Regions from separate parts of the Luteimonas salinilitoris genome, predicted to be linked through region 1. Evidence: predicted binding sites of a transcription regulator. Region 1 holds the regulator's gene; the other holds the start of a gene.
What was found. Region 1 encodes sigma-54, which starts transcription at its own class of promoters, with help from an activator protein. Its sites were predicted from a motif close to TGGCACGNGCNTTGC; they were not measured.
Positions count from the first base shown of each region.

Region 2: a site for sigma-54 is predicted at 7,281-7,295, ahead of pgaA (poly-beta-1,6 N-acetyl-D-glucosamine export porin PgaA). Genes of this name have one in related genera too.

Region 1 is NZ_JBFWIB010000003.1:311,981-321,262, forward strand. It holds gene AB5T46_RS08190 (KpsF/GutQ family sugar-phosphate isomerase) at 1-856, shown strand, start outside; gene AB5T46_RS08195 (KdsC family phosphatase) at 899-1,444, shown strand; gene lptC (LPS export ABC transporter periplasmic protein LptC) at 1,441-2,001, shown strand; gene lptA (lipopolysaccharide transport periplasmic protein LptA) at 1,982-2,500, shown strand; gene lptB (LPS export ABC transporter ATP-binding protein) at 2,500-3,219, shown strand; gene AB5T46_RS08215 (RNA polymerase factor sigma-54) at 3,313-4,725, shown strand; gene hpf (ribosome hibernation-promoting factor, HPF/YfiA family) at 4,861-5,187, shown strand; gene AB5T46_RS08225 (PTS sugar transporter subunit IIA) at 5,223-5,681, shown strand; gene hprK (HPr(Ser) kinase/phosphatase) at 5,710-6,669, shown strand; gene rapZ (RNase adapter RapZ) at 6,666-7,541, shown strand; gene AB5T46_RS08240 (PTS sugar transporter subunit IIA) at 7,681-8,073, shown strand; gene AB5T46_RS08245 (HPr family phosphocarrier protein) at 8,155-8,424, shown strand; gene ptsP (phosphoenolpyruvate--protein phosphotransferase) at 8,715-9,282, shown strand, end outside.
Region 2 is NZ_JBFWIB010000002.1:271,830-281,111, forward strand. It holds gene proB (glutamate 5-kinase) at 115-1,251, shown strand; gene pgaD (poly-beta-1,6-N-acetyl-D-glucosamine biosynthesis protein PgaD) at 1,565-2,008, opposite strand; gene pgaC (poly-beta-1,6-N-acetyl-D-glucosamine synthase) at 2,005-3,252, opposite strand; gene pgaB (poly-beta-1,6-N-acetyl-D-glucosamine N-deacetylase PgaB) at 3,255-5,147, opposite strand; gene pgaA (poly-beta-1,6 N-acetyl-D-glucosamine export porin PgaA) at 5,144-7,213, opposite strand; gene AB5T46_RS04540 (DUF1259 domain-containing protein) at 7,660-8,610, shown strand; tRNA gene AB5T46_RS04545 (tRNA-Pro) at 8,686-8,762, opposite strand; gene hisS (histidine--tRNA ligase) at 8,970-9,282, shown strand, end outside.

The DNA.
Region 1 (9,282 bases):
CGATTGCACCGGTCGCGTGGTCTGCACCGGCATGGGCAAGTCCGGGCACATCGCGCGCAAGATCGCCGCGACCCTCGCTTCCACCGGCACCCCTGCGTTCTACGTGCACCCGGGCGAGGCCGGCCACGGCGACCTGGGCATGGTCACCGACGCCGACGTGGTGCTGGCGCTGTCCTACTCCGGCGAGTCCGACGAGATCCTGATGCTGCTGCCGGTGTTCCGGCGCCAAGGCAATCCGCTGATCGCCATGACCGGACGCCCGCAATCGACCATGGCGCGCGAGGCCGACGTGCATCTCGACATCAGCGTGCCGGAGGAAGCCTGCCCACTCGACCTGGCGCCCACCACCAGCACCACCGCCACCCTGGCGATGGGCGATGCGCTGGCGGTCGCGCTGCTGGAGGCGCGCGGCTTCACCGCCGACGATTTCGCCCGCTCGCACCCGGCCGGCGCGCTCGGCCGGCGCCTGTTGCTGCACATCGCCGACGTCATGCACACCGGCGACGACATCCCCCGCGTGGACAAGGACGCCAGCCTCGGCGACGTGCTGCTGGAGATGAGCCGCAAGCGCCTGGGCATGACCGCGGTGGTCGATGTCGACGATCGCCTGCTCGGACTGTTCACCGACGGCGACCTGCGCCGGACGCTGGCCGACGAGGGCGTCGACGTGCGCGCGACCCGGATCGTCGACGTCATGACCCGCACCCCGATCACCATCGACAGCGATGCGCTGGCGGTCGAGGCCGCGCGGCTGATGGAGACGCACAAGATCAACGCCCTGCTGGTCGTCGACGGCGCACGCCGCGTGGTCGGCGCACTCAACATTCATGACCTGTTGCGCGCCCGCGTCGTCTGATCCGGGTTCCCCTACGCACGCCACCACTCGCCGACCCAGCCGATGCCCGATCTCCCCGACTATCCAGACGCCCTGCTCGCACGCGCCGCCAGGATCCGCCTGGCGTGCTTCGACGTCGACGGCACGCTGACCGACGGCCGGCTGCTGTTCGACGCCGAAGGCGGCGAGATGAAGGCCTTCCACGTCCACGACGGCCAGGGCCTGGCGCTGCTGCGCAAGGCCGGCATCACGGTCGCGCTGGTCACCGCCCGCGCCAGCGCCGCGGTCGAGCGCCGCGCCGCCGAACTCGGGGTGCAGGCGCATTGCGCGGTCGGCGACAAGCGGGCGAAGGTGGAGGAGATCCGTGTACTTCTGGGCATCGGCCGCGACGAGGTCGCCTTCATGGGCGACGACCTGCCGGATCTCGCGCCAATGCGCGTCGCCGGCCTGGCCGCCGCGCCGGCCAATGCACATCCTTGGACCGCCGCGCATGCGCACTGGCTGACCAATGCGCGCGGTGGCGAGGGCGCGGCGCGCGAGCTCTGCGATCTGCTGCTGACCGCGCAGGGCCGGGTCGAAGCGCTGATCGCCGCGATGGCGCCGGCATGAACTGGCGTCTCGCCCTCACCATGGTGCTGCTGGTCGCCGCCGTCGTCTCCGGCTGGTCGGCCTGGCGGCAACGCGCCGGCGACACCGCGGCCGCGGCCGCCCAGGCGCGCTCCGATTACGTGCTGCACGACTTCGAATTGACCGCGCTCAGCACCGAAGGCATCGAATCCTTCACCCTGCGCGCACCACTGCTCGAGCAGCATCCGGAAGATCGCACCATCGCACTGGAAACGCCGCTGTTCCTGCTCCCCGACCGCGACGGGCGGTACTGGGAGGCGCGCTCGAAGACCGGCCTGGTCAGCGCCGAACACGACGAGGTGCAGCTGCGCGGCGATGTTCGGGTGACCAGCCCCGAGAGCGACCCCCGTCCGGTGACGATGAACACCGAGCAACTGAACCTATACCCCGAGACCGATATCGCCCGCAGCGACGTTCTGGTGACCGTGGAGCAGCCCGGCTCTACAATCCAGGGCCGCGGTCTGGAAGTCGATCTCGCCAGCAAGCGGTACACGTTCAAATCCCAGGTGAAACAACGCTATGTCCCCACGCGCCGCTAGTGCCCCGCTGGTCCTTGCCCTCGCCTTCGCGCTGGCGCCATCGGCGGCGGACGCGCGCAAATCCGACCGCAACAAGCCGATGGACATCGATGCCGGCCACCAGGTGGGCATGCTGGACGACAGCGCACCGACGGTACTGTCGCGGGGCGTGGCCATCACCCAGGGCACGCTCGACATCCGCGCCGACCGCGCCGACATCCACTCGCGCAATGGCGACATCTCCCGTGCGGTCCTGACCGGGGCACCGGCAGTGCTGAAGCAGCAGATGGACGACGGCTCGCCGATGACCGCGCGTGCCAGGAAGATCGATTACGACATGGCGACCGAGATCGTGACCCTGACCGGCGACGCCTTCGTCGACCAGCCGCGCGGTTCCATGAAGAGCCAGCGCATCGTCTACAACATGCAGAGCGGGCGCGTGGAGAGTGGCGGCAATGACGCCGGCCGCGTGCAGATGCGCATCCAGCCCCGCAACCAGACCCCGCAGGACGGCGGCTGATGCTGGTCGCCGAAGGATTGCGCAAGCGCTACCGCGCACGCGAGGTCGTGCGCGATTTCGGGCTCACCCTGGACGCCGGCGAGGTGGTGGGCCTGCTCGGCCCCAACGGCGCCGGCAAGACCACCTGCTTCTACATGATCGTCGGCCTGGTGCCGGCCGATGCCGGCCGCATCGAGCTGGACGGCCGCGACATCACCGGCGATCCGATGTATCGGCGCGCCCGCCTCGGCGTCGGCTACCTGCCGCAGGAACCCTCGGTGTTCCGCAAGCTCAGCGTGGCCGACAACATCCGCCTGGTGCTGGAACTGCGCGGGGACCTGGGCCGCCAGGGCCGCGAAACCGAACTCGAGAGCCTGCTCGACGAGCTGCAGGTGTCCCACGTCGTCGACCAGCTCGGCGCCAGCCTGTCCGGCGGCGAGCGCCGCCGGGTCGAGATCGCCCGCGCGCTGGCGGCACGGCCGCGGCTGATGCTGCTCGACGAGCCCTTCGCCGGCGTCGACCCGATCTCGGTCGGCGAGATCCAGCGCATCATCCGCCACCTCAAGGATCGCGGGATCGGGGTGCTGATCACGGACCACAACGTGCGCGAGACCTTGGGCATTTGCGACCGCGCGTATATCCTCAACGAAGGCGGCGTGCTCGCGCAGGGGGCTCCGGACGCGCTGCTGGCCAATCCCGACGTGCGTCGGGTCTACCTGGGCGAGTCCTTCCGCCTGTAGCCCCGCCGTGCGTCGCTCGTCACGGATGCGTCGGGCCGGTCCGCCGCGGACCTGTCCGGGCCCGGCTCCGCCGGCCGTTTTCTCGTTGGGAAGATGAAGCCACGCCTGCAGACATCGCTGGGACAGCACCTGGTCCTGACTCCGCAACTGCGGCAGGCGCTGCATCTATTGCAGCTCTCGGCGCTGGAACTGGAGGCCGAGATCGTCAGCGCCGTGGAGAGCAATCCGCTGCTCGACTGGCGCGAGAACGCACCGATCCAGACGCCCGCCGCCGATGCCGCGGGCACCGGGAACGACGCGACCGCGAACGACGCCGGGGAATCCACGCGCTGGGACGTCGAGGAGTCGTGGTACGGCGGCAGCGGAGCGGCGCCGGCAGGCGACGACGACAGCGATCCCACCGAGCGCCTGGTGCACACCGAGAGCCTGCGCGAGCACCTGTCGTGGCAGCTGCACCTGAGCCATCTGTCGCGACGCGACCGCGGCATCGGCGAGGCGCTGATCGACGCCATCGACGACGACGGCTACCTGCGGGCCCCGTTCGACGAGATCGCGCTGACCCTGCAGCCGGAACTGCAGTGCAGCGGCGACGAGATCCTCGCGGTGCTGCGCCAGATCCAGCGCATGGACCCGGCCGGCGTCGGCGCCCGCGACCTGCGCGAATGCCTGCTGCTGCAGCTCGACGTCCTGCCCGCCGACGCGCCGGGCCGCGCCCTCGCCGGCCGCATCGTCTCCGAGCTGATCGAGGACCTGCCGCGGATCGGCGTCGACGGACTGGCCGAGGCCCTGTCCTGCGACGCCTGCGAGGCCAGCACCGCCCTGCAGCTGCTGCGCTCGCTCGATCCGCACCCCGGTGCCCAGATCGGCGGCGTGGCCAGCGACACCTATGTCGCGCCGGACTGCGCGATCGAGCGCCACCAGGGCGTCTGGAAGGTGACCCTGGTGGGTGGGCCGCACTCGCGGCTGACCATCCATCGCGGCTACGAACGCATGATCCAGCACGCCAGCGAGGCCGATGCCGGCTACCTGCGCGGGCGCCTGCAGGAAGCCCGCTGGCTGCTCAAGAACGTGCAGGCCCGCGGCGAGACCCTGCTCAAGGTGGCGCGCTGCCTGGCGCGGCAACAGTCGGGATTCCTGGAATTCGGGCCGCAGGCCCTGCGCCCGCTGACCCTGCGCGAGGTCGCGGCCGAGATCGGCATGCACGAATCGACGGTTTCGCGCGCGATCGCCCGCAAATACGTCCATACCCCGCGCGGCACCCTGCCGCTGCGCCAGTTCTTCGCCTCCGGCGTGGGCACCGACGGCGGCGGCCAGGCCTCGAGTACCGCGATCCAGCAGATGATCCGCAGCCTGGTGGACGCCGAGAACCCGCACAAGCCGCTGTCCGACGCGCGCCTGGCCGAGGCCCTGAAGGCGGCCGGCGTCGCCGTGGCCCGGCGCACCGTGACCAAGTACCGGGAAGCGCTGAACATCCCCTCCTCGCACGATCGCGTGCGCCTGGGCTGAACTGCGGGCCGCCGCCGCGGTCGAACCCTGCGGACATCGCGCCTGCCGCCCGGCTTGGGGTAACCTGTCCCCGACGCAGCGGCCGGCACCCGCGCGATGCAGTCCTCATCCCAAGACGCCCAAGGAGGTCCGCCGATGCGCATCGAAACCCACGGCCACCAGATCGAGGTCACGCCCGCCCTGCGCGATTACGTCGACACCAAGCTGCAGCGGCTGTCGCGTCACTTCGAACGCCCTTTCGACGTGCGCACCCAGCTCAGCCTCGACAAGCCCCACCACAAGGCGGAAGCCACCGTGGCGCTGCCCGGCCGGACCCTGCACGCCGATGCCAGCGCGATCGACATGTACGCCGCGATCGACCTGCTGGCCGACAAGCTCGACCGCCTGCTGGTCAAGCACAAGGACCGCATGGTCGACCACCATCGCGGCGAGCACCCCGTGCGCGCAGGCAGCTTCGGCTGAGATATCGGCGCGATCGCCCGAGACGCTTCACTGCAATGCCCTGCACCGACCTCCTCGCCGTTGACCGGATCGTGATCCTGTCCGAGCCGGTATCGCGCGACGCGTTGCTCGATGTCGTCGCCGGCCTGCTGGGCGCAGGCCCGGCGGATGCGGCCTTGGTCGCCGCCTGCCTGCACGAGCGCGAGCGCCTGTGCAGCACCGGGATCGGGCACGGCGTGGCGGTCCCGCACGCCCGCGGCGGGCGGGTGCCGCTGGGCGCCTTCGTGCGGCTGGCGCATCCGGTCGCGTTCGATGCCTGCGACGGCGATCCGGTCGACCTGGTGTTCGCGATGCGCGTGCCCGAAGACCATGCCGAGCCGCACCTGCAGATCCTCGCCGATCTCGCCGGCTGTTTCGCTGACGCCGCCTTCCGCGAGCGGCTGCGCGCCGCCGCGGACGTGACCGCCGTGCGTGCGCTGCTGCTCGGCGACGCGCGACGGCGGCGCGCGGCATGAGCGCGGCCGGACGCGGGGGACCGGAAGCGTGAACGCCAGCATCAGCGCGCAGGACCTGTTCGACCACCAGCAGGAGCGGCTGGACCTGCGCTGGCTGGCCGGGCAGCAGGGCCAGACGCGGGTGCTGGAGGCGGTGGAAACGGTGGCGCGGCGGCCGTCGCTGGCCGGTTACCTCAACATCATCTATCCCAACAAGGTGCAGATCCTGGGCAGCGAGGAGCTGGCCTGGCTGGATGCGCTCGACGCGCGCCAGCGCTGGGAGACGATCGAGAAGATCATGCAGTTCCGTCCGCTGGCGCTGGTGGTCAGCAAGAACCAGAACTGCCCCGAGGACCTGCGCCAGATGGCCGAGGAGTCCGGCATCCCGCTGTGGACCTCGCCGCGGCGCGGGCACGAGCTGCTCAACCACCTGCAGTACCACCTGGCGCGCGCGCTGGCGCCGCGGGTCACCCTGCACGGCGTGTTCATGGAGATCTACTCGATCGGCGTGCTGATCACCGGGGAGTCCGGCTCGGGCAAGAGCGAGCTGGCGCTGGAGCTGATCACCCGCGGCCATCGCCTGGTCGCCGACGACGCGCCGGAGTTCACCCAGATCGCTCCCGACGTGCTCGACGGCACCTGCCCGGAGCTGCTGCAGGACCTGCTGGAGCTGCGCGGCCTGGGCGTGCTCAACATCCGCGAGATGTTCGGCGACACAGCGGTCAAGCGCAACAAGTACCTGCGCCTGATCGTGCACCTGGCCAAGCCGAACTACGACGCGCCGCGCACCGACAACGGCGGCATGGAACGGCTGACCGGCGACCTCGGCTCGCGCCCGGTGCTCGACCTGGAAGTGCCGATGATCACCCTGCCGGTGATGCCCGGCCGCAACCTGGCGGTGCTGACCGAGGCCGCCACCCGCACCCACGTGCTGCGCGCCAAGGGCCTGGACCCGGCGGCCGCCTTCCTCGCCCGGCACTCGTACTTCCTCGAGCGGGGCGCGCCATGACCACGGTCGCTCCACCAACGCTGCTGATCGTCACCGGCATGTCCGGCAGCGGCAAGTCCGTGGCGCTGAACACGTTCGAGGACCTCGGCTTCTACTGCACCGACAACCTGCCCGCCGACCTCTTGCCGCATTTCGTGCGCAGCCTCGGCAGCGGCGACGGCTCGCCGCAGAAGCTCGCGGTCGGCATCGACGTGCGCAACCGCCATCGCGACCTGGCCAACATTCCCTCCTGGCTGTCAGCGGTGGCGGAACTCGGCTTCGACCCCAAACTGGTGTTCTTCGACACTGCCGACACGGTGCTGCTCAAGCGCTACGCCGACACCCGTCGTCGCCATCCGCTCAGCCACGTCGGCCTGGCGCTGGCCGACGCGATCGCGCTCGAACGGCAGGTACTCAAGCCGCTGCGCTCGCTCGCCGACCACGTGATCGACACCAGCGAACTCAATGTCCACCAGCTGCGCAGGCGGGTGATCACCGAACTCGGGCTCGGCCTCGACAGCTCGCCGTCGCTGCTGTTCGAGTCGTTCGCCTATCGCCGCGGCGTACCGCCCGACGCCGACTTCGTGTTCGACACCCGCGGCCTGCCCAACCCGCACTGGGATCCGCGCCTGCGCCCGCTGTCGGGGCGCGATGCCGCAGTGCGCGAAAACCTGGACGAGCAGCCCGACGTCGCCGAGTACTTCGCGCAGGTCGCCGGCTTTCTCGACCACTGGCTGCCGCGCATGCGTTCGGACACGCGCAGTTACGTCACCGTCGCCTTCGGCTGCAGCGGCGGTCGCCACCGCTCGGTCTACCTGGCCGAGAAGATGGCCGGGCACGCGCGCGAGCACGGCTGGGAGGACGTGGCGACGTTCCACCGCGAACTGGACTAGGGCCGTAGGAGCGCGCGCATGGCGCGCTCCTACGGAGTTGTCGCAAGCGCATCGGTGATGCGGCTCCCGCCGCCGGTCGCGACGGTCCGTTCCGCGCGGCCGCTTCCTGCCCGTCACCCGGCTCTGCTAAGTTGTCGGCATGGCCGTCGGACTCCTGCTCGTGACCCATGAAGGCATCGGCACCGCCCTGATCGCGGTGGCGCGGGGCATGCTGCGCAACCTGCCGCTGAAGGCGGAGGCGTTCGAGGTGCCGTTCGAGGCCGATCCGGACGCGATCCTGCCGCAGGCCAGCGCCGCGATGCGCCGGGTCGACGACGGCCAGGGGGTGCTGATCCTGACCGATCTCTACGGCGCCACGCCGAGCAACCTGGCGGCGAGGCTGGCACGGCTGGGCACGCCGGCGCGCCGGGTGTCGGCGCTCAACCTGCCGATGCTGCTGCGGGTGATGAACTACGCCGAGCTGGACCTGGACGAGCTGCCGGCAGTCGCCGCAGCGGGCGCGCGCAACGGGGTGATCCATGACGACGCCTGAATCCCGCGCGACCATGACCGACGCCGCGCGCGCATCGGGAACGGATGCCCGGCGACGGACCGGAAGCGACGGAGACCGGACATGATCGAACGCGAACTGGTGGTCTCCAACCGCCTCGGCCTGCACGCACGCGCCACCGCCAAGCTGGTGCAGGTGCTGTCGGCATTTCGCTGCAGCGCCACCCTCAACGCCAAGGGCCGCGAGGTCAACGCCAAGAGCATCATGGGCGTGATGCTGCTGGCCGCCGGTCCCGGCACGCCGGTGGTGCTGCGGGTCGAGGGCGAGGACGAGGCCGCCGCGGTCGAGGCGGTGACGGCGCTGTTCGAACGACGGTTCGACGAGGACAGTTAGGGCCTGTTAATGCTTATGGAGCATGCCGCATTGCTTCTCAATGGCCGCCAGGTGGTGTTGCGCCGCGCAGCGCCTTGCTGCCTGCAAGGTCAAGCGGCGCGGCGCCGCCTGGCGGCCATTGGGAAGCAACCCGAAGAGCCTGCCCCGGACTTGATCCGGGGGCCGGGCCTGCGGACGCGCAGGGCGGCGGCGTCACTCGGTTGCGTATCGACATACGCGCCCTCGTTCTTCCTTGCCCCGCACGCCCGTAGGCCCGGCGCGGCATGCGCCATAAGCGTTAACAGGCCCTGATGCGCCGGACGTTCTCCGGTCACGGCGCGTCCCGGGGCAATGCCCTCGGCCGTGCCCGGATCCGCCTGCCGCACGCCCTGGAAGTCTCCGAAGAACATATCCGCGCCGATGCCGTCGAGGCGGAACTCGCACGCCTGCACGAGGCGATCGCACAGGTCCGCGGCGAACTGCGCGGCCTGCGCGAACGGCTGCACGGTGCGCTCGCGCACGAAGTCGGCGAGTTCCTCGACCTGCACGCGCTGCTGCTCGACGACCCGGAACTGCTGCAGGGGCTCGACGAGCTGATCCGCCAGGGCCGCTACAGCGCCGATTACGCGCTGCGCCTGCACCGCGACCGCCTGGCCGCCGTGTTCCAGGGCATGGACGACGCCTATTTCCGCAGCCGCATCGAGGACCTCGATCATGTCGTCGGGCGCCTGCATGCGGCGCTGCACAGCCACGAGGCCGAGCTGCAGGGCGTCGCCGGCGAGATCCTGGTCACCGACAACGTCGCGCCCTCGGAACTGGCGCAACTGCAGTCGCAGGGCGTGCTGGCGGTGATCACCGCCGGCGGCAGCATGCTCTCGC
Region 2 (9,282 bases), on a different contig from region 1:
CGGTGAAACGCGGCCCTTCGTAGAGCCGAGCTTGCTCGGCTGCTTTGCGCACGGAGGTGCTGCAGCCTACGCAGCGGAGCAAGCTCCGCTCTACGGAATCGGGGGGCAGGAGCGATGACCGTCGGATTCAGCGAACAGCTGCTGCCGCCGTGGCGACGGGCGGTGCTGAAGGTCGGCAGCAGCCTGCTGGCGGCCGACGGTGGCGGCCTGTCGCCGCGCAACGCGCAGGCGTTGGCCGGGTTCGTCTCCGACTGCATGGCAGCCGGGCGCGAGGTGGTCCTGGTCTCGTCCGGCGCGGTCGCGGCCGGGCGCGCGATCGTGCACGCCGACACCGCAGTGGACGCGCCCATCGCCGAGCGGCAGGCGCTGGCCGCGCTGGGCCAGGCGCAGCTGATCGGTTTCTGGCAGGGCTTCTTCGCCCGGCCGGTGGCGCAGGTGCTGCTGACCCACGACGACCTGCGCAACCGGCGCCGCTATCTCAACGCGCGCGCCACCCTTTCGGCGCTGCTGCGCCAGCGCGTGCTCCCCATCGTCAACGAGAACGACACGGTGTCCGTGGACGAGCTCAAGCTCGGCGACAACGACACCCTGGCGGCGATCGTGGCTGCCCTGGTCGACGCCGAGGTGCTGTTCATCGCCACCGACATCGACGGCCTGTACGACGCCGATCCGCGGCGCAACCCGCAGGCGCGGCCGGTCGAGGTGGTGGCGCGCTTCAGCGCCGAACTGCTGTCGGTCGCCGGCGGCGCCGGCAGCGCCAGCGGCACCGGCGGCATGCGTACCAAGCTGGACGCGGCCCAGCGCGCCGCGGCGGCCGGCATTGCCACCGTGCTGTTCAACGGCACCCGCGCCGACGTGCTGGAGGATCTGGCACGCGACCGCCTGCGCGGTACCCGCGTGCATCCGACCCGCAGTCGCGGCGCGGCGCGCAAGCACTGGCTGCAGAACGCGCCGGCCGAGCCGGGCGCGATCGTGGTCGACCACGGCGCCGGCGACGCCATCGTCGAGAAGGGCGCCTCGCTGCTGCCCGGCGGCGTGCTCGCGGTGCGCGGCGATTTCCGCCGCGGCGACATGATCGAGATCCTGCTGCGCGAGGCGGACGGCGAGCAGCGCCTGGCGCGCGGCGTCAGCCAGTATTCGGCTGCGGACATCCGCCGCATCGCGCGGCATCACTCGCGCGAGATCGAGGCGATCCTCGGCTACAACTACGGCGGCACCGTGGTGCATCGCGACGACCTGGTGTTGTCGTGAGGCCGGTAGCGGGTGTGGCCGCCCGCCCGCGGCCCGCACCCGGCGATTACAGGCCGATGCGAACCGGACCATCGCCGAGCGCTCGGAGCCGCTGAACGTCCCGCCCAGCGTGACCGCCGCGCGGGGCTCATGCTGTGCCGCACGCCCACCGGCGGCGCGTTCTCGCCAGTGCGGGCGCTGCCGGCGCCCACGCCCAGGCGCGTGCGGTAGTTTCACTGCACCGCGGCGACGCTCGAGGCCATGCCGATCATTGCACCGTTCATCGCACCGATGCGGTCGATGCGCTGTCCTGCCGGTGGAACCGGGCGGAATCCTAGGCCAGGCCGATGCCGTGCGGCCGTGCGTGCTCGTCCATGTGCAGCGTCGTCACCTTGCCCCGGCCCAACGCGGATGCGGTCGCGGCGTCCGCGCCGAGCGCTACGGCGATCTCCGCAAGCGGTACGTCGGCCTGCGCGCGGCGGCGGTCCTTGCCGCGGAAGCGGAAGCGGTTGTACTCCGCCCAGGCGATCAGCAGCACCGCGCAGGCCAATGCCACCAAAGGCAGCACGAACAGCAGGAACGGTTCGATGTGCGACTCGCGCAAGTACAGTTCATGCAAGGCGGTGTTGATGCCCAGCACCCACAGCACGAAGGTGACCAGCGGTGCCCACAGGTACAGATAGAACAGCCAGAACGCCGCGGTGACGAAACCCCAGGCGGTGCGCCGCAGCGGCCGCTGGGCGTTGGGTCTGCGGATGAGTCTCGAGTCGTATTTCATCGGAATCCCCGGTCAGGGCTGGTCCAGATGGCGCGCTTGCCGCGACGCTTGAGCAGCGTCTTCGGCAGTGCGGTCACGGTGGTGAACAGGCTGAGCATCCAGTACGCCACTGGGTACCAGATCATCCAGTAGTAGTTGCGGCCGACGTGGGTCTCGTAGCGGCGGTCGATGATCAGGCTGCTGGCGAACTGCAGCAGGCAGACCATGGCCAGGATCACGCCGTGCCAGGAGGGCAGGATGGTGTGCACGTACAGGCCCTCCGGCATCGGCATGAACTTGCCGAGCAGCCACAGCACGATGATGAACAGCATGGTGTAGGCCCAGACCACGCTGAGCAGGTATTCGGCAAGCACCCCCCACATGCGCCGGCCGCGCCAGCGCAGCAGGTCGCCGGTATGGCGCAGCAGCACCTCCACGCCGCCCTGGGCCCAGCGCAGGCGCTGTTTCCATAGGCCGCGCAAGGTTTCGGGCATCAGGATGAAGCACAGCGCGTTGGGCTCGTAGCGGATGTCCCAATGGTCCATCTGCAGGCGCCAGCTGATGTCGATGTCCTCGGTCACCATGTCCTCGGACCAGTAGCCGATCCGGTGCAGGGCGGTACGGCGGAAGGCGCTGATCACCCCGGAGACGGTGAACAGCCTCCCGTACACGCGCTGTGCGCGCTTGATCATGCCGATGATCGAGGAGAACTCGCCGACCTGGAGGCGGCCGAGCAGGGTGGAGCGGTTGCGGATGCGCGGATTGCCGGTGACGGCGCCCACGCGCGGCCCGGACACCAGGTGCCAGACCATCCAGTGCAGGGCGTACTCGTCCAGCAGCGCATCGCCGTCCACGCACAGCAGGTACTCCGAACGCGCCGCGAGCGCGCCCATGCGCATGGCGTTGGCCTTGCCCAGGTTGCGGTCGAGGTGGATCACCCGCAGCCGCTCGTGCTGCGCGGCGAGCTGGTTGAGCTTGCCCGCGGTGTCGTCGCTGCTGCCGTCGTTGATCGCGATCACCTCGAAGTCCGGGTAACGCTGCGCCAGCGCCGCGGCGATGGTCTCGTCGACGTTGTCGGCCTCGTTGTAGCAGGGCACCAGGATCGTGGCGGCCGGGTACGTCTCCATCGATGGCGGATCCGTGCGCGTGCGGGACTTCCGCTCGCGCCGGAAATAGTAGTACAGGCCGCCGGACATCCAGAAGAAGGACATCACGATCGGATAGAAGAACGCGAAGCTGAAGAGCAGGGCCAGGGTCGGCGTCATGATCAGCGCTCCTCGTACGGGAAGCTGCGGGCGGACATCGCTTCGCGCGCGTCCTCCAGCGGCGGCAGGTCGGCGACGAAATCGTCGGGGTACCAGGCCAGATGACGCACGCCCTGGGCGATGAGCCTGCGCACGTGCGCCTTCAGCCGGGCGCCGTCGATCGGCCGGCCGCGGTCCCAGTCGACGGTCTGCAGTTCGAACACGGTCTGGGTGAGTTGCGGGTCGTGGACGCGGACCGCGGCGACCAGCCGGTCGAGCCAGCGCTCCGGGTGCGCGCTGCCCTCCATCCACGGCATCGCCATCAGCGCGGTGTGGTCGTAGGCGGCGTTGAACAGGTCCAGCCGCTGCGCGAACCAGGCCTGGCTCTGCGGCTCCAGCACCGGCCGCGCGTACAGGTTGCGGACCGTCTTGAGCTTCGGCCGCCAGCGCTCCGCGGCTTCCTTCAGTTCCAGGGTGAAGTCGATCAGGGCACGGGTGCGCGCCTCCGGCTGTTCGGGCGCGAACGCCGCCAGCTCGGTATCGCGCAGATAGGCGTCGTCATGGAACAGCAGGCCCTCGAAATACGAGTTGACCGCCAGGTCCTCGTAGATGCCGGTGACGATGCGGCGCACCTCCGGACGGGTGAAGTCGAGCCGGAAGATGCCGTCCGGTTCGCGGCTGTCGATGGCGAAGGCCGCACGCACCTGCGGATCGCTCAGCTCGTAGCCCAGCACCGGCAGCCAGGCGTACACCTCCACGCCCGCGCGGGTCCGCAGCTGCCAGGCGACGCGGTTGAACAGGTCGGCGCGCATCGGCAGGAAACGATTGGGGAAGTACAGCGCGTCGGCCGAGCCGTTGCCGTCCGGATCGGCGAAGGCCTGCAGGAACACGTGGCTGGGCGAGATCCGCTTGACCCGTTCGATCAGCGCGTCGAGATTGCGTGCCGCCTGCGCCGGATCGTCGTCGTGGACCATGTCCAGGTCGATCTGCAGGGCACGCATGCTGGTCTGCTCGGGGTCGTGCCGCAGTTCGTAGGCCAGGTCGAACACCTCCGGATTGTCCATCACCAGCAGGCGCGCCAGGCCATGCAGGTCGGCGCCGTGCCGGCCCGCGGCGATCGCCGTGTTGCGGCCTTCCAGGTCGAACGACACCGTCATGCCGAGTTCGCCGGCGATGGCGTTGGCGACGCTGTTGTAGGCGGCATACGGCCAGACGATCGAGCGCGGCGCGGCGCCGGTGTTGGCGCGGATCAGCTCGACGCTGCGGGCGAGGTCGGCGTGCACGCGCGCGCGGTATTCGTCCTCGGTCTCGTAGCGCCTGGCCGTGGCGTCGTAGAGGCGGGTGATGGCGGCCGGCGTGCTGTTGCCCTGCGGGTTGGACGGCAGGCCGCGGTGCAGATCGTGGCTGTGCGAGGCGATCTCGACCAGTCCGGATTCGCGCATTTCGCGCAGCTGCGCCCAGGTGACGAAATCCTCGTGCCCGAACGGGCGTGGGCCGTAGTCCACCTCGCCCCCGGCCGGCAGGTCGACCCAGCCGGTGATCACCGCCACCAGCGCCGGATAGCCGTAGGCGCGCAGCAGCGGGAACGCGTGGGTATAGACGCTGCGCAGGCCGTCATCGAAGGTCAGCAGCACCGCCTTGTCGGGCAGTTGCCCGCGTCCCTGCGCCGCGTCGACCACCTGCGACAGCGAGACAGGACGGTAGCCGTGGCCGTGCAGCCAGTCCAAGTGTGCGGCGAAGTTCTGGGTGCTGACCGCGTACGCATCGGGATCGCCGCCGATCGGGACGTCGTCGCGGATGTCGTGATAGCTCAGGACCAGCAGCTCGTCGGCAGCGGCGGCGGCGCCGGCCGCAAGTGCCAGCAGCAGCGCCAGCAGCAGGCGCGCCGGCAGTGTCATCCAGGCATGCATGTTCATTCTCCCCAGCGGAATTCGGCGTCGAAGCCGATCCGCTCTTCACGCTGGCCGTCGTAGACGGGCCGCGACCAGCTCAATCCATAGGTCAATACCCTGCCGAGCGCGAACTGCCATTCGTGCTCGTAGCGGGCGCTCGGCACCAGGCCGCTGCCGAAGCCCTCCTGGTAGTAGCTTCCGGCGCCCACGGTCAGGCGATGCCGGAAGTGCCGGTCGTAGCGGCGCCAGGCCAGGTGATCGGCGCGCAGACCCAGCTCCAGCGACGCATCGCGCGATGGATTGAAGTAGGGCGCGTCGTCGCGGCTGCCGCGGCTGGCGTAGGCGCCCGCGATGCCGTTGAGCAGGAAATGCGGACGCGTGAACAGGCGCTGGTCGAGCCCGACCGCCAGCGACTCGCGGCGATTGCCGTCGTCGTAGCGCCAGTGCTTGGCGCCGACGGACCAGTAGGTGCGCTCACTGGGAACGTAGTTCGCGGACAGCTCGATGCTGTCCGCGGTGATGCCGGCGGCACGTGCCTGCATCGAGGCGTCTGCATCGTTGCGGCGCACCGTCGCGCGGGCGTCCCACAGGTCGTTGAAGCGCCAGCCGACATCGGCATCGATGCCGGTGCCGCCGACGCCGTCGCTGGCACGGTTGGCCTGCAGCCCCCAGTCGAGCCGGTCGTGGGCGTAGCGCACACCGGCGCTGGTGCGCCGATCATCGACGCGGGCGCCGTCGAAGTCGGACCAGCGATAGTCGTACCCGGCAGTCAGGCGCCAACGGTCGCCGAGCACGGGCGTCTGCACTTCGGCGCCGTAGCGGCGGTCGCGGCTGCCGAGCGGGCTGACGGCGGCGCCGCCCTCGCTGCGGCCGCCGGCGGCGTAGGCGCGCCACTGCCAGCCGCGATGCACGTCCCAGGTGCGGTCCATGCGCTGCACCAGGGGAAGGTCGCCGTAGCGCTGCATCAGTTCGTCGTGGATCGGACGCGCCAGGTCGTCGCGCTGCAGATCGGTCAGCGCGCCGACCTGGCCGACCCGCGACTGCACGTCACGCTCGTCCAGGGTGGAGGCCATGCGGAAGCGCTCGAGCGCGCGCTCGGGCCAGCCGCGGATCAGGTAGACCGTGCCCAGCGCCGATTGCAGGCCGGTGTTGGCCGGTCCGACGGCGACGCGCTCCTCCAGCAACGCCTGTGCCTGCGGCAGGTCTTCGCCGAATGCCAGCAGCAGCCCATAGTTGAGGTCGGCCTCGTAGCGGTGCCAGTTCTGCCAGCCCTGGGTCGCGCCGGGCCGCATCGGCCAGGGCGGGCTGGTATCACGCACCGCCTGCAGCTGCGCCCGCGCTTCGGCGTGCTGCTCCTGCTCCAGCGCGGCGTAGGCGCGCTGGATGCGGACGTCGATATTCTCCGGATCGGCCTGCAGCGCGCCGTCGAGTGCCGGTTCGGCTTCTCCGGGCAGCTGCAGCGCCATCAGCGAATCCCCGATCGCCGCCAGGGCATACCCTGGAATCTCGGCGCCCGCTGTCCGCAGGGCGCGGTATTCGTCCACCACCTCGGCGTGGCGGTTCAGGCGATTGAGGACGACCATGCGGTCGTAGCGGATGCGCGGCGGCAGTTCCCCGATCCCGGTGCCGGTTTCGCGCATGTAGTCGTCGATGGCGGCCTCGGCCCGTTCCACGTCGGCGAGCAGGGCCGATTCGTCCTCGGCGTACTGCCGGCTCCACAGCACCAGGCGCGCCAGCCGGTCGGCCTCGAAGCGTTCGCGCTGTTCGGCGCTGAACAGGTCGGGATGCGCGCGGTACAGCGTCCAGGCGCGATCGCTGTCGCCGACGTCCGACAGCGCCGCTACGCGTAGACGGTAGAACCGGGCGTCGTCCGGCCAGATCGGCGCGAGCCGTTCGATCCGGGCGAGGGCGGCAAGAGGGTCGCGTGCCTGCAGCAGCGCCTCGATCTCGGTGATTGCCGTCTCGCGGTCCGGGATGCGACCTTGTGCGTCATTTTGTGACGCTACAGGTGCACATATGCCCGCGAACGTCAGTCCGAGCAGGGCGCTCAGGGCCGTTGCCAGCGGCCTTTTGGTGAGGAATCGGGTCATGGAAAGTTAGGATCCGTGAGGAAAGGTGAAAATGTGACTTCAATCACATTTCTCCGGATCGTAGTAAGCACATGCCATGCCAAGGCGATCCGCTGCGGCCGTTGTCGCCATGCGGATCGGTGGGGCGGGGAGGGGGGCGAGGAGCAGGTCCTTGCCCCTAGTGCATGTCATGCACTTTGAAGCGTCTTGCCTCACAGCGGCCCAGTCGCGCGGATAAAGCACTCCGAAGTACACATGACACGCTTTAGAGTCGGGGCCACTCAAAAGTAGATACTTTCCAAAACGGAGAACCTCATGTGCGTCGCATACAGGGGCGCGGGTCGACGCGGGCCCTCCGGCGCGACCGTCGGCCGGCCGGATGCAATGATGGCGCCGGCCGATGGATGCACTCGTGCTTGCCAGCACGAGCCTGATTCCACTTGCCTCTACCTGCTCTGGAGAAGCTCATGAACCGCTGTCTATCCCGTCTCTCCCTTCCCCTGGCGCTGCTGCTGGCACTGACGTTGGGCTCGGCACCCGCGTTTGCGGCGCGAAAACTCGACCCGGCCCTCATCGGCGAGGCCAGCGGCGCCACGCCGAGCGTGGCCGAAGACGGCGTGGTCAGGATCGGCTGGAGCCGTACCGACGTGACGGTCACGGTCGATGGCATGGCGTTGCCGCCTGCTGCCGGCCTCGGCTCCTGGGCCGCGTTCGCCGCGATGGGCGACGGCGCGATGGTGATGGGCGATACCGTGGTATTTCAGGACGAGGTCGATGCGGCGATGGATGCCGCCTTCGCGCACGAGCTTGACGTCACCGCGCTGCACAACCATTTCTTCTACGACTCGCCGAAGGCGTATTTCATGCACATCGGCGGTGAAGGCGCACCCGATGCGTTGGCGGCCGGCGTCAAGGCAGTGTGGGACGCGATCCGGGCCGTACGTGCGGATCGGCCGCGGCCGGCGTCCGGCTTCGGTGGCGCCGCGCCGGTCGCGGGAGACATCGATGCCGACGCGTTGGCGAAGATCGTCGGGCATCCGGCGCCCATCGCGAGCGGCGTGGCCAAGATCACCATCGGCCGTACCGGCCGCATGCACGGGCAGGAGATCGGCGCATCGATGGGGCTGACCACTTGGGCAGCGTTCAGCGGCAGCGATGCGTTGGCCGCGATCGACGGCGATTTCATCATGACCGCCGAGGAGGTGCAGCCGGTGCTGCGCGCCTTGCGCGAGGCCGGCTTGCACGTGGTCGCGCTGCACAACCACATGATGGGCGAGCAACCGGGATTCTATTTCGTTCACTTCTGGGGCAAAGGCCCGGCCGTCGAACTGGCGCACAGCCTCCGCCGCGCCCTGGATGCCCAGGCTGCGATCGGCAAGGCACTGGCGCCTTCCAATGCGGCACACCTCTCACGCTAACGTGATCGCACCGGGTCTCCGACAGACAGCAAAAAACCGCCTTGCGGCGGTTTCTGCGTAACTCTTTGAATTTATTGGTCGGGGAGACAGGATTTGAACCTGCGACTTCTACGTCCCGAACGTAGCGCTCTACCAGGCTGAGCTACACCCCGACTTGGGCGAGCCGCGTATTGTAGTGACCGCCACCGGGATCGGGCAAGCCCACGCGCACGGTAGAGCCGAGCTTGCTCGGCTACGCAGGCTCCGGAGCCGATGTGGCGCCGTAGAGCGGAGCTTGCTCCACTGCTCCCGGCTCCGGAGCCGATGCAGCGGAGCAAGCTCCGCTCTACACTGCCGCATTCGCATTACCGGAGTCCATCTTGATCAAGCCGCGTACCCCGCCGGGGGTCATGGAACTGCTGCCGCGCGACCAGATCGCGTTCCAGCGCATGCTCGATACCATCCGTCGGACCTTCGAGGGATTCGGCTTCCTGCCGGTGGAGACGCCGGTGTTCGAGCTGTCCGACGTGCTGTTGACCAAGTCCGGCGGCGAGACCGAGCGGCAGGTGTATTTCGTGCAGTCCACCGGTGCCCTGGAGAAGGAGAGCGAACGCCTGCCGGAGCTGGCGCTGCGCTTCGACCTGACCGTGCCGCTGGCGCGCTACGTGGCCGAGCACGAGCGCGAGTTGGCGT